DNA from 2 places in the Brucella sp. NBRC 12953 genome. Region 1 is predicted to be linked to the other one. Evidence: predicted binding sites of a transcription regulator. Region 1 holds the regulator's gene; the other holds the start of a gene.

Region 1 (7,434 bases):
TTCGGCGGTATCGGTGCCAACGGTTTCTTTCTTGGAACACCAAAGATTGCCGATGTGCCAGGACCAAACGACATGACGGCAAAAATTGCGAGTTCCATTGCTCAGTTACGCGTGCATGTTTCCGAACGTATTGCGGAAGTGCTCTCTGGTGAGGATGGCAGTGTTGCCGCAGCGCTCATAGCGGGTGAGCGAGCAGGGATCAGCGAAGAAACGAATGAGGATCTGCGCAAGGCAGGTCTGGCGCATATCCTGTCGATTTCCGGCCTGCATATGGTGCTGGCCGCTGGCGTTGTGATGATGTCGCTGAGGTCGCTGTTTGCTCTGATGCCGGGGTTTAGCGCCCGATATCCGGTCAAAAAGTTTGCGGCTTTTCTCTCGCTTCTAAGCTGCACATTTTATCTCGCCATGTCGGGTGCGGATGTTGCAGCACAGCGCAGTTACGTCATGATTGTCGTGATGCTCTGCGCATTGCTGGCTGACCGTGCTGCCATCAGTATGCGCAATCTTGCGATTGCGTCTGTCGCGATGATTGCAATTTCTCCGCATGAAATTCTGGGGCCGAGTTTTCAGATGTCTTTTTCAGCGACTCCGGGATTGATTGCTGCATTTGCATGGTGGAGCGACAGGAAAGCACGCAATCAAACGGCCAATGAAAATCGACGTTCTAATCCACGCGGATTTGTATCAAAAATGCTCGTTCCTGCGGTGGCGACAGGAGCAACATCGATTGTTGCCGGTATAGCGAGCGGAATATTCGCCGCCTATCATTTCAACAACACCGCACCCTTAGGCCTCGTCGGAAACGTATTGGCCCTGCCGGTTATCTCGATCCTTGTGATGCCCTTTGCAGTGCTGAGCTTGGTGTTGATGCCATTGCAGCTTGACTGGCTGCCATTACAGATCATGGGATTTGGTGTCCTATTGGTCAGGCATATTGCAAGTTTGGTCGCTAGCTTTTCTCCTGACGGCAATCCGGGCGTCATGCCTGCAAGCACGCTTATCCTCTGGACCGTAGCGCTTGTTATCGCGGTTGTTTCCACGACCCGGTTGCGATGGCTGGCTTTACCCTTTGTCATTGCCGGGCTTGTCGTTTTTATACGACCGCCATTGCCAGACATTCTCGTTAGCGAGGATGCAAAATTTGTGGCCGTGCGCCTACCTGATGGCAATTTCGCAGCCAATCGCAGCAGGCCGCCAAAATTCACAGGTCAAAACTGGCAGACAGCCTATTTGATCGAAACGTTTATTCCGCCGCAGATTGTAAAAAAGCAGAAGCTGGTATCCGCCACTGATGCGTTTGTCTGCGAAGAGGGACTGTGTACGATCCCTTTGCAGGACGGGCGGATGTTTGCTTATACCGCGCAGGAAGAGATGAAGGACATCGCCTGCAATATTGGCGATATCGTCGTTCTCGCGATAGCAGGCAAAAATCTGAGCTGCGAGCGCCCTGATGTGCTTGTGGTGGATCGAAAAGAGCTTGCCTTAAAGGGAACGCTTGAACTAAGGCTGGGGCAGAAGAAGGAGTCCTCGAAAGGCGAAGCTGCAACAGTTTCGGCTGTCCACGAAGTCGACAACGAAGATAAAATCTACCGATTCGAACCCGCAAAATCTCGTAAATTAGCCGGCTATGCAGATCATTTGAGCTTTGCCATTGATGCGCCAGCGAGGCCTTGGCACCTTCATCGTCTTTATTCGCGAGCAGCGCGGGGGCTAGCTGAGCGCGAATATCAAAAGAAGGCTGGCTCTGAAAAGAACTCTAAGCTCGAAGCGGCTCCAGCTTTTAAAGATAAGTCAGAACCGCTCTAGTTCATGGTTTTCTGGCAGACTTACAGCCGTTCCAGCTAAGAATGAATCGTTGGAACCGCTATAACTGATTGTTTTTACGCATTATCCGACGCATCGCAGCAGGAAAAGAAATCAGTCCGGCGAACCGATTTCCCTGCGGAGACGCTTCGCACTTTTGCCGGAAATACTATGAACATTAACCGCCACATATCTCACGGAAGTGCAGCGGTTATGTGTAAGATTTAATAGCGTCGGATCAGACCGATAAGCTTGCCCTGAACGCGCACGCGGTCAGGTCCGAAGATGCGGGTTTCGTAAGCCGGGTTTGCTGCTTCCAGCGCGATGGAAGCGCCTTTGCGGCGAAAACGCTTCAATGTCGCTTCTTCGTCGTCCACCAGTGCGACGACAATTTCACCCGGATTGGCTGTATCACCGCGTTTAATGATGACTGTATCGCCGTCAAAAATACCGGCGTCGATCATCGAATCGCCTTTGACTTCCAAAGCGTAGTGTTCACCGGCACCCAGCATTTCCGGAGGAAGGCTCAGTGAGTGTGTCTGATTCTGGATTGCCGAGATCGGCACACCGGCAGCGATGCGTCCCATCATAGGCACAGAAACCATTGTTGAGGAATCATTGTCCGCCATGACCGGAGCAGGGCGTGCCGGTGGAGGAGGGGGAGCTTTACCAAGGCTTCCTTCGATGACGCTCGGAGCGAACTTCTTCTGCGAGTTCAAGCCCGGTGCTATCGAATCTGGCAACCGCAGGACTTCCAGAGCGCGTGCTCTGTTAGGAAGTCTGCGGATAAAGCCACGTTCTTCCAAGGCCGTGATGAGGCGATGAATGCCCGATTTCGAGGCTAGATCGAGAGCCTCTTTCATCTCGTCAAAAGACGGAGGGATGCCCGTCTCTTTAAGACGTTCATGAATGAACAGCAGAAGCTCGTGCTGCTTACGGGTCAACATGCGCTACACCCTCCAAACCAGAATCAAATAAAAACAAAACCAGAACGAACACTATATGTTCCAGTCTTGTTCTGCAATGGTTTTAAAATGATTAATGAGGGCGGGAATTGATGCCGTTCGTTACAGCATCAATATTGTGCAAGCATCTCCAAGCGCTGCAGCTGGCGCATTTTCTTCTCTGATCAGTAGTGCATTGGAACGCACAAGAGCAGAAAGCATTGAAGAATCCTGAACTGGAAATGGCTTTACAATCAATGTGCCGTCGATTGCCTTTTCGACCGTCGCACGAACAAAGTCCCTACGATGATCGTTTGCATTCATTGGCTGACCAAATTTCGCGGGACGAATATCTGCAGTTAAGTCAGTGCCCGATAGCTTTGCCACCAATGGGCGCAGAAATACGAGACTGCAGACAAGGCTTGAAACCGGATTACCCGGCAGACCGATGACATGCACGGTTTTACCCGAAACTGTCTTGCGACCATACATCAGCGGTTTACCCGGGCGCATCGCGATCTTCCAGAAGTCGAGATCGACACCACAATTCTGTAAAGCCCCGTGAACGTAATCGCGATCTCCAACCGACGCGCCGCCAATCGTCACAAGAACATCGATGCCATCTTCGAGAACGGCACTAATTGCGGATTCGATCTTCGCAGGGTCGTCGATAATAATGCCCATATCTTCAGGCCTGCCGCCTGCGCGGCGAACGATTTCGGCGATGCCGACGCTGTTGGAGGCGACAATCTGGTCCGGGCCGGGAACTGTACCGGGCGGGACGAGCTCGTCTCCAGTCGCGAGTATTGCAATGCGGGGCTGTTTGAAAACGGAGATGGCTGCGTTGCCACTGGCCGCAGCAAGGGAAAGTGCCGGGGCGTCGAGTGCCTTGCCAACCGGAAGAACAACATCGGCGGGTGCGAAATCGAGACCCGCCCGACGAATGTGCCGACCTTTATCGAGGCCTTGCCGGATCGTCAGCTTGTCGCCGAAGCGCTCCGTGTCTTCCTGAATAACGATGCTATCTGCACCTGCTGGCATTGGTGCGCCGGTGAAAATGCGGACCGCCTGACCTTCGCCCAGCTGCCCATCGAAACGCTTACCGGCTGCTGATTCGCCAATTACCGTCAGTTCAAGCGGATAGCTGATGTTTTCAGGTGCGATCAGCGCATAGCCATCCATAGCAGAGCAATCAAAGGGAGGTTGCAGAAGGTGAGCTTTCACAGGTTCAGCAACGACGCGTCCACCGGCTGAAGTCAAAGGAACCTGCTCAGAACCGTGTGGCTCTGCCGAGCTCAGGATACGTGCAAGGGCTTCATCGACCGGGAGAAGGGACATTGGCTTCCTCTCGTAGAAAATAATCTCGTTATTTCGCTTGTTCTGCGCATTATCTCACACAGGCTGCTAAATGCTCATGCCGGAAATGCTTCGCTGCTTAAAGCAGATTAACTGCGGCCATGAATTGATTTGCCGCAAGTTCGTTTGAAAATCAGGCTTTCCAGTCGCCCGATTTGCCACCACTTTTTGCGGAAACGCGAATATCGGTAATTTCCATGTGGCGATCAACGGCCTTCGCCATGTCATAGATTGTCAGGCAGGTGACTGATACGGCAGTCAGCGCTTCCATCTCAACTCCCGTGCGGCCTTTCAGCTTCGCAGTCGCAGAGACGCGAAGGCCGGGGAGCGTATGGTCGGTCTCGATGTCCACCGAGACCTTTGTTAACATTAAAGGGTGGCAAAGCGGAATGAGATCGGCAGTCTTCTTCGCGGCCATAATGCCCGCCAGACGGGCAGCACCGATAACGTCGCCTTTTGCGGCATTGCCTTCCAGAATGAGGGCCAGAGTTTCTGGCTTCATTTTGACTGCACCTTCAGCCGTTGCCTGGCGTTCAGTCTCAGCCTTATCGCCGACATCGACCATATGGGCGGCGCCAGTCTGGTCGATATGGGTGAGTTTGGCTGTCATGGCTTACACCTTGCCGGTCAGAAGTTCGCGGGTTGCTTGAGCAACATCATCCTTGCGCATCAGGCTTTCGCCGATGAGGAATGTGCCGATATCCGACTTTTCAAGACGCAGGCAATCGTCATGGGTGAAGATGCCGCTTTCGCCGACCAGAAGACGGTCCGAAGGTACCATTTTTGCGAGGCGTTCGGAAACAGCAAGATCGACTTCAAACGTCCGCAGATTGCGATTGTTGACGCCAACGAGACGCGATGAAAGCTTCAGCGCGCGTTCGGTTTCTTCTTCGTCATGGACTTCAATGAGAGCATCCATGCCGAGTTCGAAAGCGGTTTCTTCGAGCGCTTTGGCCAGATCATCATCGACGCTTGCCAGAATGATGAGGATACAATCTGCACCCCAGCTGCGCGCTTCATAGACCTGATAGGTGTCGAAGAGAAAATCCTTACGCAAGGCGGGCAGCGAGCAGGCATTGCGTGCCGCTGTCAGAAACTCCGGCGCGCCCTGAAAAGATGGCGTATCCGTGAGAACGGACAGGCAGGCCGCGCCGCCGTCTTCATAAGCCTTGGCCAGCGCTGGCGGATCAAAATCAGGGCGGATGAGGCCTTTGGAAGGGCTCGCCTTCTTGATTTCAGCAATGAGCGCGAACTTGTTGGCGGCGCGCTTGGCTTCCAGTGCCTTGAGAAAGCCGCGTGTTGTAGGCTGATCCTTGGCCTGCGCCTTCACTTCTTCGAGTGGAAGACGAGCCTTGGCAGCAGCGATTTCCTCGCGCTTGTAAGCTTCGATTTTCCGCAAAATGTCGGTGGACATGGTTTGATCCTCTCCGTCAGAGCGGGTTATCGTTTGACACAGCAATGACCTTTTGCAGAACGGCTAAAGCTGCTCCGCTGTCGATTGACTGCGCTGCAAGAGCAATGCCGTCTTTCAGGTCTTTCGCCTTGCCGGAAATCACCAGTGCTGCGGCAGAGTTCAAGAGCACAATATCGCGATATGCGTTCTGTGCACCTTCAAGAACACCAAGCAGCGCCTTTGCGTTAACTTCGGCCTCTCCACCCTTGAGCTCCGACATATCGACCCGACGAAGGCCAACGTCTTCTGGTGTAATCTCAAAAGTACGAATAGTGCCGTTTTCAAGTGCTGCAACCTTTGTGGTGCCTGCCGTGGTCATCTCATCGAGACCATCGCCATAGACCACCCAGGCGGTTTCAGAGCCCAGTTCTTTGAGAACCTGAGCCAAAGGCTCAACCCATTCTGCCGAGAACACGCCAACCAGCTGGCGCTTGACGCTTGCCGGGTTTGAAAGCGGACCGAGCAGATTGAAAATCGTTCGGGTGCCGAGTTCAACGCGCGATGGTCCGACATGACGCATCGCAGAATGGTGCATCGGCGCAAACATGAAGCCAAGACCAGCTTCATTGATGCTGCGGCCAATCGTGTTCGCATCGGCTTCGATGTTCACACCAAGGGCTGCCAGCGCATCTGCTGCACCTGATTTGGAAGAGAGAGCGCGATTACCATGCTTTGCAACCGGAACGCCTGCGCCGGCCACGACAAAGGCGGAACAGCTGGAAACGTTGTAGGAGCCGGACTGATCTCCGCCAGTGCCGACAATATCTACAGCGCCCGCCGGAGCGGAAACTGGAAGCATTCGTGAGCGCATAGATGATACAGCACCGGCTATTTCCGGCACAGTTTCACCACGAACACGCAGAGCCATCAGAAAGCCGCCGATCTGTGACGGCGTAGCCTGTCCGGACATCATGATGTCGAAAGCTGCCTTGGAATCCTCGAGCGACAACGGATTGCCGGAGGCAGCCTTGGCGATATAGGGTTTTAAGTCAGCCATTATTCCATGTCCGCCGCTGATCAGAAGGCCAATGCATTGTTGATTACGGTCTGGTTGATCCGCACCGGATACTGCTTCTGCAGTTCGCCGACCATCTGCTCAAGAACATCATCTGTGAGTGTCGTCGACAGATAGGTCTGCTGCTGTTCAGGAATTGCTTCCGGACCTGCAGCGGTTGGTTCGGTGACTTCAACAACCTTGAACAAGATCTGTGCATCGTCAGATGCCGCAGCCGCTGTACCGGTGTGGTCGTTTGCGCTACGGAATACCTGAGCGGTTGCAGCCGAGCCAAAATCCGCATCGTTAGTGTTGCGGGTGATGCCGCGCTTGGTCTGCTTTTCTAGACCAGCTTCAGCAGCAATCGCATCGAGCGTCTCACCGCCATCCAGGCGCTTCTTCAGCTCTTCCAGACGCTGGTTCAAACGCTTGACGGCTTCTTCGCCCTTCCATGCTGCAATGACCTTGTCCTTAACTTCATCAAGGGTGCGGTCACGGGCAGGGGTGGTGCCATCAATCTGGTACCAGAGATAACCGGTGTTACCCATGGTGAGCGCATCGTTATCGAAGCCCTGTTCTGCCTGGAATGCGGCAGCGAGAAGCGCTTCGGAGTTTGGCAGTTCAACCGCTTTGCCGGCTGGATCGTTGCCTTCGGCATCGACAGCGTCAATGGTTACGGTCTTGAGGCTGAGCCCCTTGGCAACATCGGCCATGCTTGCGCCGTCCGAACGCTGCTGTTCATAGGAATCGTGAATACCGTTGATGCTGCTGATTGCAATGTTGGTGGCAACGGTATCGCGAATTTCGCCTTCAACATCCGACAGCGACTTGGTGTTTGCCGGATTAACTTTGGTAACGCGGAGAATGACCGGGCCGAATGCGCC
Region 2 (7,434 bases), on a different contig from region 1:
CAACTGCATCTGCACGATCTCATTGAAGGACAGTTCCGGATTTGCCTGCGCCAACATACCGATTTTCATCCAGTATTCAGCCTGCGCATTGATCGAACGGCACATGACATCACTTGCCTTGCGCAATTCCTCATGCAGTTCATCGCTGATTTTTACGATACCCATAATACTTTCCAGTTCAATATATATGAAACATATATAAACCGTATATGGAAGCCTATCAAGATGATCCAATCTCAGTCAGACGATCTAAACCATTTGCTTTTAGTATGGCGCCATACTATATGGCGACGTATGGAAATTATCGAGCAAAAACATCACGCGCTTTTGGGTGAACTGGAACGCCTCAGCAGCCCGTCTGCTGACGCGCTGAAAACCTGTTTTGAAATCCTGTCGCTTGCCGCTGCAATTGACCACGATTGTGCCAACAGGCTTGCCCCCCACAAGCTTTCCGAAGGCAAGTTTGTTCTGTTGTTTCTTTTGCAGAATGCGCCTGATGGCCTTTCACCACACGAGCTTTCAGAGCGTGCTGGCGTGACACGCGCGACCATTACCGGCCTGCTTGATGGCTTGGAACGCGATGGCTTTCTCAAGCGCCATGCGGACACGCAGGATCGCCGCAAACTGACGATCAGGCTGACATCCGAAGGAGCGCGATTGGCGCAACAGCTTTTCGTTGAACATACAACATGGATTGCGAGCCTGATGAGCGATCTTTCCGCCGATGAACAAGCAGTGCTCAGCACATTGCTGCGCCGTATTTTCAGCCGCACGGATGCGGGACGAAAGTCATGAGCAAATCGCCGCTGAAAATTTCCGATATCTCGGCCGAACGACTTTCTGCATTACACAGCGGAGCGGTTGAAACGACCGTACTGACCGAATGTCTGGCGATTGACTTTGCGAGCCTCATGCAAAACGTATTTCCGGCCATTGATCGGGACGCCTTGCAGGCAATGCATGAAGCCAAAGATCTTGGCATTTCACGCCGCATGATGCTGGCAGCACAGCTTTTGCTCTCACGCTCTGGCGGTCAAGTAATCAATTCTCTGAGTATCCATCCGTCAGATACCGTGCGCGGCTGGGCCTGTTTTGCCATCGGTCAGTTAGAAAGCCTTTCTCTTGCAGAACGTCTGAAGCTCATACGCCCGCTCGCAGATGATCTACATTTTGGCGTGCGCGAATGGGCATGGCTCGGTCTTCGCGAGCATATTTCTTCTGAGATTAACCAGACGATCCAACTGCTTACGCCATGGACTGCCGACCCGTCCCCCTATATCCGGCGATTTGCCTGCGAAGCCACCCGTCCGCGTGGCGTTTGGTCGGCACATATCAAAAGCCTGAAAGAAGCCCCAGAAAAGGCTTTGTCAATTCTGACACCACTTCGCGCCGATCCCGCACCTTATGTGCACGATTCGGTCGCCAACTGGCTCAATGATGCAGCCAAAAGCCGACCCGAATGGGTCAAGGCGCTTTGCGCTGACTGGCTTGAAGCAAGCACAAATCCCGCGACTGCACGTATCTGCAAACGCGCACTCCGTTCCTTTTCTAAATAACCTCCCGGAAACGACATGACCCATTATCTCGCAGAACTCTATTCTCCCAAGACAAGCTGGCTTGAACTTGATGCGCAAGGCGGGCAGGTTTTCTTTGAAAAGGTCGGTGCCGGCATGGGCAGTCTGGCCGAACATGGTATCGAGGCTCTGGCCCTCGGCCCTATTGACCCAACCAAACCTTATGCGCCGAAGCAAAGCTTTTTTGCGATTTGGCGCTTCCCGGATGAGATGGCTCTCGACATGCTGATTGCCGGAATCACCGCCACCGGTTGGCATGATTATTTTGATACCGTCAATGCGGCAGGTGCTGGCACCGATCTTGGTGGCCATCTCGCCCAACTGGCGGGAGTGCCTTTCAAAGAAGCCGCCTGATCTGATCAACCACCACCGTAGATGCTTCCTTTCAGAGTGCTATCTGAGAGGAAGCATTTTTCTTATCCACACGTCCTCACAGCTGATCCCGCTTGACTCTTTGCGGACTCGATTCAATACTAGAACATAAAGTGAACAAATAGCATTCCAATAAAAGCGTGAAACAGTTTACGTCTGGAATTGCATCCTTACAAACACAGGGTTTTGAACGTGAGCGGCATCGACATCACGGCGTTGCGGCGCATGGTTACGGCCATCGAAGGCAATGCCTCACAGGCGAGTTTTACAGACGAGACCGGAACAGGCTGCGGGCGTTCAGGCAGTTTCACGCTCGGCCTTACCGGAGCTGATGATGCTTTTCCGCATGGCCTGAGAGGCGATGCACTGCATGAGGTTTTTGCTGAAAACCCCGGTGCACATATGGCCGCTACCGGTTTCGCGCTAGCAATGGCTTTGCGTGCATCCCCTTCAAGAAGACCAGTCATCTGGATTGAGGAAGAAAGCGCCTCAAGCGAATATGGCGGGCTTTATCCGCCGGGACTTCATGCCTTCGGAATCAATCCATCACGCCTGCTGATCGTGCGCTGCCCCACCGCTCAAGATGTTTTAAAAGCAGCGAATGATGCGCTTGAAGAGGCCAGTGGCAAGGCTTCGAACCTCATTTCCGGCGTGGTCGCCTCGGTGAGTGGCCAGCCGAAATGTCTCGACCTGACCGCCTCGCGTCGCCTGCTTCTGGCAACCGAAACCGCACACTTGCCTGTCATCCTGCTCAGAAGCCACCGAACAGGCGTGCAGAGCGCTGCCGTCAGCCGCTGGCGGGTGGCACCTGCATCCTCCCGCTCCAGCGGCGCGAATGCACCCGGAAAACCGGTTTTTTCCGCAATTCTGGAACGCAATCGACACGGCACCTGTGGGCAATGGATCATGGAATGGAACAATGAAACCCTCGAATTTGGAACAGCCGAACAGAACGGCAGATCGCGTGTTCCTCGCCCTCTGGTTTCCGTTTCTGCCGACCGACCGGCTTCGCAACAACATTCAGCATGATGGCACAGAAAAAATGCCGCTTGTCGTCACCGAGCGCACGGCCAATGCGCTGCGCCTGACGGCAGTGGATGCTACAGCTGCAAAGCTCGGTCTTTTCCCCGGCATGGCGCTGACCGATGCGCGAGCGCGGGTGGAAAGGCTTGATGTTGCAACAGCCGCACCGGAACGCGATGCAGCGTTGCTCAAGCGTCTTGCCCATTGGTGCGAACGCTACACGCCGCTTATAGCCTTTGACGAGCCGCATGGGCTGATGCTCGACATCACCGGCTGCGCACATCTTTTTGGCGGGCTTGCTGCCATGCGTGAGGACGCAATCATGCGGATTGAACGGGCTGGCCTGAACATACAGGCGGCAATGGCTGACAACAGCTTTGCCGCACGGCTGCTGGCACGCGGAACGCGCGGCGGCGTTTTCAGCAAGGCTGGTGCCGACCATTTTTTACCACGCCTGCCGATCAGTTCTCTTGAACTGAACGAGACTGCTGAGACGGGCCTTAAACGCGCCGGGCTAAAGCGCATTGGCGATGTGATGGCGCTGCCCCGCGCAGCCTTGACTGCGCGTTTTGGAACCGACCTTGCCACCAAGCTTGACCGGCTGGTACGACAGGAGCGCGCACCGATTTCGCCCATGCGTATCGTGCCGCTCAACATTGCCGAACGTCGCATGTCCGAACCGGTCACGGTGATGGAGCTTGTTGAGCAAATTTTGCAGGAGCTGGCGCAGGAGCTGTTTGCACTTCTTGAAGTCGAGGGAAAAGGCGCGCTTCTGATCGAAGCATCCTTCTTCCGTGTCGACGGCGAGGTGCGCCATATCCGTATCGAAACTGGCCAGCCTTTGCGTGAAGATCGGGTATTTCTCAGGCTGGCACGGGAGCGGCTCAAGGCTCTCACCGATCCGCTTGATGCCGGTTTTGGCTTCGACATGATCCGTCTGGCAGCACTTCGCAGCGGAGCAATCGCCCAGCGCCAGACAGGGCTTGATCAGCATGAAGAAGATGAAGCTGGCTTCAGCCAGTTGATCGACCGGCTTTCGGCGCGACTGGGGCAGGAGCGTGTACTGGTTTCCTTCTCGCGCAACACGCATATTCCAGAACGTGCTTTTGGCCTGCGCCCTGCCCTGCAAATCCGCAAAAGCGAAGACTATTATGAAAGCAGCCCAACACTTCCCGATGATCCGCCCGCGCGACCAATCAAACTGTTTCGTCCGCCGCAGCCAATAGAGAGTATTGCAGAAGTACCCGACAGTCCGCCGTCGTTTTTCCTGTGGCGGCGTGTGCGTCATCATGTGCGCCTTGCCGAAGGCCCAGAACGGATCGAACCGGAATGGTGGCTTTCCATCGGTCATGATGTGCCGAAGCTGCGCGATTATTACCGCGTGGAGGATGATAACGGCCAGCGCTTCTGGATTTTCCGCGAAGGGCTTTTTGACGGCTTTAATCATCCGCGCTGGTTTTTGCATGGGCTGTTTGCGTGATGCCCCGCTATTTTGAAATGGCTGTGGCCAGCAACTTTTCTTTCCTGAGTGGCGCATCGCATCCGCAGGAGCTGGTCTTGCAAGCCCACGCACTCGGGCTGTCCGGTATAGGCATTGCTGACCGCAACACGCTGGCCGGTGTGGTTCGCGCTCATGCTGCATGGAAAGATATTCGCGACACATGCGACTTCCGTCTGTTCATCGGCTGCCGCCTTTCCTTCATCGACGGCACGCCAGACATGGTCGTCTATCCGCGTGATCGCGCGGCCTATGGACAATTGTGCCGCCTGCTGACGGATGGCAAACACCGCGCTGTCGCCAAGGGAGAATGCCATCTTGAATGGGGTGATCTGCTATTTCGGGCGCGGCAGTTTCAGATCGCAGTCTTTGCTCCCGATGAAGATGATCCTGATTTTGCTGCACGTCTGACGGAGATCGCACAAGCCGCTCCCGGCTCTGTCTGGCTGGCGCTGACCATGCCGCATCAGGGTCATGACGGACGCCGCGCAGAGCGCATCGCACGCTTTGCAGTGGAAGCGAATGTGCCGTTGCTTGCCACCAATGATGTGCTTTATCACCATACGGATCGCCGTGCGCTGCAAGATGTGCTGACGGCAACACGGCATTACACAACGGTTTTCGCGGCAGGGCGATTGCTTGAAAAGAACGCCGAGCGCCACCTCAAACCACCGCATGAAATGGTGCGCCTGTTCCGCAATTACCCGGCAGCGATTGAGACAACCGCCGATTTTGTAACGCCTATCACATTCAGGCTTGATGAGCTGAGTTATGATTATCCTGATGAGCCAGTGCCACCGGGCAAGACACCACAACAGCATTTGCATGATCTGACATGGGACGGCGCTGCCCAGCATTATGGCGCGGATAGCATACCGCTGAAGGTGCAAGGACTGATCCGTAAGGAACTGGCACTGATCGAACAACTGCAATATGCGGCTTACTTTCTCACCGTCCATGACATTGTGAGCTTTGCCCGCGAGCAAAAAATCCTGTGTCAGGGGCGAGGATCAGCAGCCAATTCTGTTGTGTGTTTCTGTCTGGGCATAACGGGCGTAGACCCGGCAGAAGTGGATCTTCTGTTTGAGCGTTTCATCTCCGTCGAGCGCAAAGAGCCGCCGGACATTGACGTCGATTTCGAGCATGAGCGGCGCGAAGAGGTGATGCAATATGTCTATGATCGCTACACGAGAGACCGCGCGGCGATTGTCGCGACCGTTATCAGCTATCGCTCGCGCAGTGCCATACGCGATGTCGGCAAGGCGCTGGGCCTGACTGAAGATGTGACGGCTGCACTTGCCAACACGGTCTGGGGCATATCTGGCGGTGGTATCGACAAGGAACATATCCGACAGGCAGGGCTTGATCCCGATAATCCCATCATCCGGCGTGCAGTCGAACTGGCGCTGGAGCTGATCGGTTTTCCACGGCATCTGTCGCAGCATGTGGGCGGGTTTGTGCTGACGCGTGACCGTCTGGACGAGACAGTGCCAATCGGCCCGGCTGCAATGGACAAACGTTCGTTCATTGAATGGGACAAGGACGACATCGACGAAGTCGGTCTGATGAAAGTCGATGTGTTGTCGCTCGGTATGCTCACCTGCATCCGTAAGGCTTTCGACCTCATTCATACGCACAAACCGCAGCTTTATGGTGGCAAGAAGCTGACGCTCGCGACAGTAGAGCGAAAAGATGACGCTGTTTACGACATGCTTTGCAAAGGCGATTCGGTCGGCGTGTTTCAGGTTGAAAGCCGCGCACAGATGAACATGCTGCCGCGCCTGCGCCCACGAAAATATTATGATCTTGTCATTCAGGTCGCCATTGTACGCCCCGGCCCTATTCAGGGCGACATGGTGCATCCTTATCTGAGGCGGCGAAGCGGACAGGAAAATGTCACCTATCCCTCGCCTTCCCCCGAACATGGCGAGCCGGACGAGCTGCGAAAAATTCTGGAAAAGACCAAAGGCGTGCCGCTGTTTCAGGAACAGGCCATGCGCATTGCCATTGAGGCCGCGAAATTCACGCCAGATGAAGCCAACCTGTTGCGACGTGCCATGGCGACCTTCCGCAAGATGGGCACCATCCACACCATGGAAACGAAGATGATCGATGGCATGGTCAATCGAGGCTATGATCGGACCTTTGCCGAGAATTGCTTCAACCAGATCAAAGGCTTCGGTGAATATGGCTTTCCGGAAAGCCATGCCGCAAGCTTTGCGCATCTGGTCTATATTTCCGCATGGATCAAATGCCATCATCCAGAGGTGTTTGCGGCAGCGCTCCTCAATTCACAGCCAATGGGGTTTTATGCGCCAGCGCAGATCGTGCGCGATGCCTGTGAGCATGATGTGAGGGCATTGCCTGTCGATGTGAACTTTAGTCAGTGGGACAATATTCTGGCAGAAACGCAGGACGGGAAACTTGCGCTTCGGCTCGGCTTTCGTCAGATCGACGGGTTTTCCAAGCGCAATGCCAAGCTCCTTATGGCAGGCCAACATGATCCTTATCGCAGCATTGAAGACATGCACCACCGCCTGCGACTAGACCGGCGCGCATTCACTCTCCTCGCTGATGCCGACGCTTTCGGCTCACTCGACATTGACCGCCGTGCCGCATTATGGGCCGTGCGGCGTTTGCCCAATGATGAAACATTGCCGCTGTTCCGCGCCGCCGAAACAAGCGAACTGGCGGAAGAACCGCGCACGAAACTTCCTGAAATGGCTGCTTCCGAACATGTGATTGCCGACTATGAAACAACCCGGCTCTCGCTTAAAGGCCATCCGCTGCAATATCTGCGTGAAGGATTTTCTGCGGAAGGTGTTTCAACCTGTCGGGCCGTGCAGGAAAGCAAACAGGGAAGCCGCATGAAGGTTGCGGGCATTGTCACCGTGCGTCAGCGTCCCGGCAGCGCCAAGGGTGTGGTGTTTCTAACCATCGAAGATGAAACGGGCATTGCCAATATCG

What was found. The regulator LexA, encoded in region 1, represses DNA repair genes until DNA is damaged. The targets are predictions, from matches to a motif close to TGTTCNNNNTGTGTTCNG.
Region 2: the regulator LexA is predicted to act here: its motif matches at 2,049-2,066, upstream of ABWV94_RS05575 (ImuA family protein).

What each region holds. Positions count from the first base shown of each region.
Region 1 covers NZ_BAABSV010000001.1:707,171-714,604, reverse strand. The annotation lists gene ABWV94_RS03465 (ComEC/Rec2 family competence protein) at 1-1,806, shown strand, start outside; gene lexA (transcriptional repressor LexA) at 2,028-2,750, opposite strand; gene ABWV94_RS03455 (molybdopterin molybdotransferase MoeA) at 2,871-4,085, opposite strand; gene moaC (cyclic pyranopterin monophosphate synthase MoaC) at 4,237-4,713, opposite strand; gene trpC (indole-3-glycerol phosphate synthase TrpC) at 4,717-5,517, opposite strand; gene trpD (anthranilate phosphoribosyltransferase) at 5,534-6,553, opposite strand; gene ABWV94_RS03435 (peptidyl-prolyl cis-trans isomerase) at 6,574-7,434, opposite strand, start outside.
Region 2 covers NZ_BAABSV010000002.1:351,244-358,677, forward strand. The annotation lists gene ABWV94_RS05555 (ParD-like family protein) at 1-165, opposite strand, end outside; gene ABWV94_RS05560 (MarR family winged helix-turn-helix transcriptional regulator) at 295-795, shown strand; gene ABWV94_RS05565 (DNA alkylation repair protein) at 792-1,556, shown strand; gene ABWV94_RS05570 (DUF6616 family protein) at 1,572-1,928, shown strand; gene ABWV94_RS05575 (ImuA family protein) at 2,139-2,975, shown strand; gene ABWV94_RS05580 (Y-family DNA polymerase) at 2,989-4,449, shown strand; gene ABWV94_RS05585 (error-prone DNA polymerase) at 4,449-7,434, shown strand, end outside.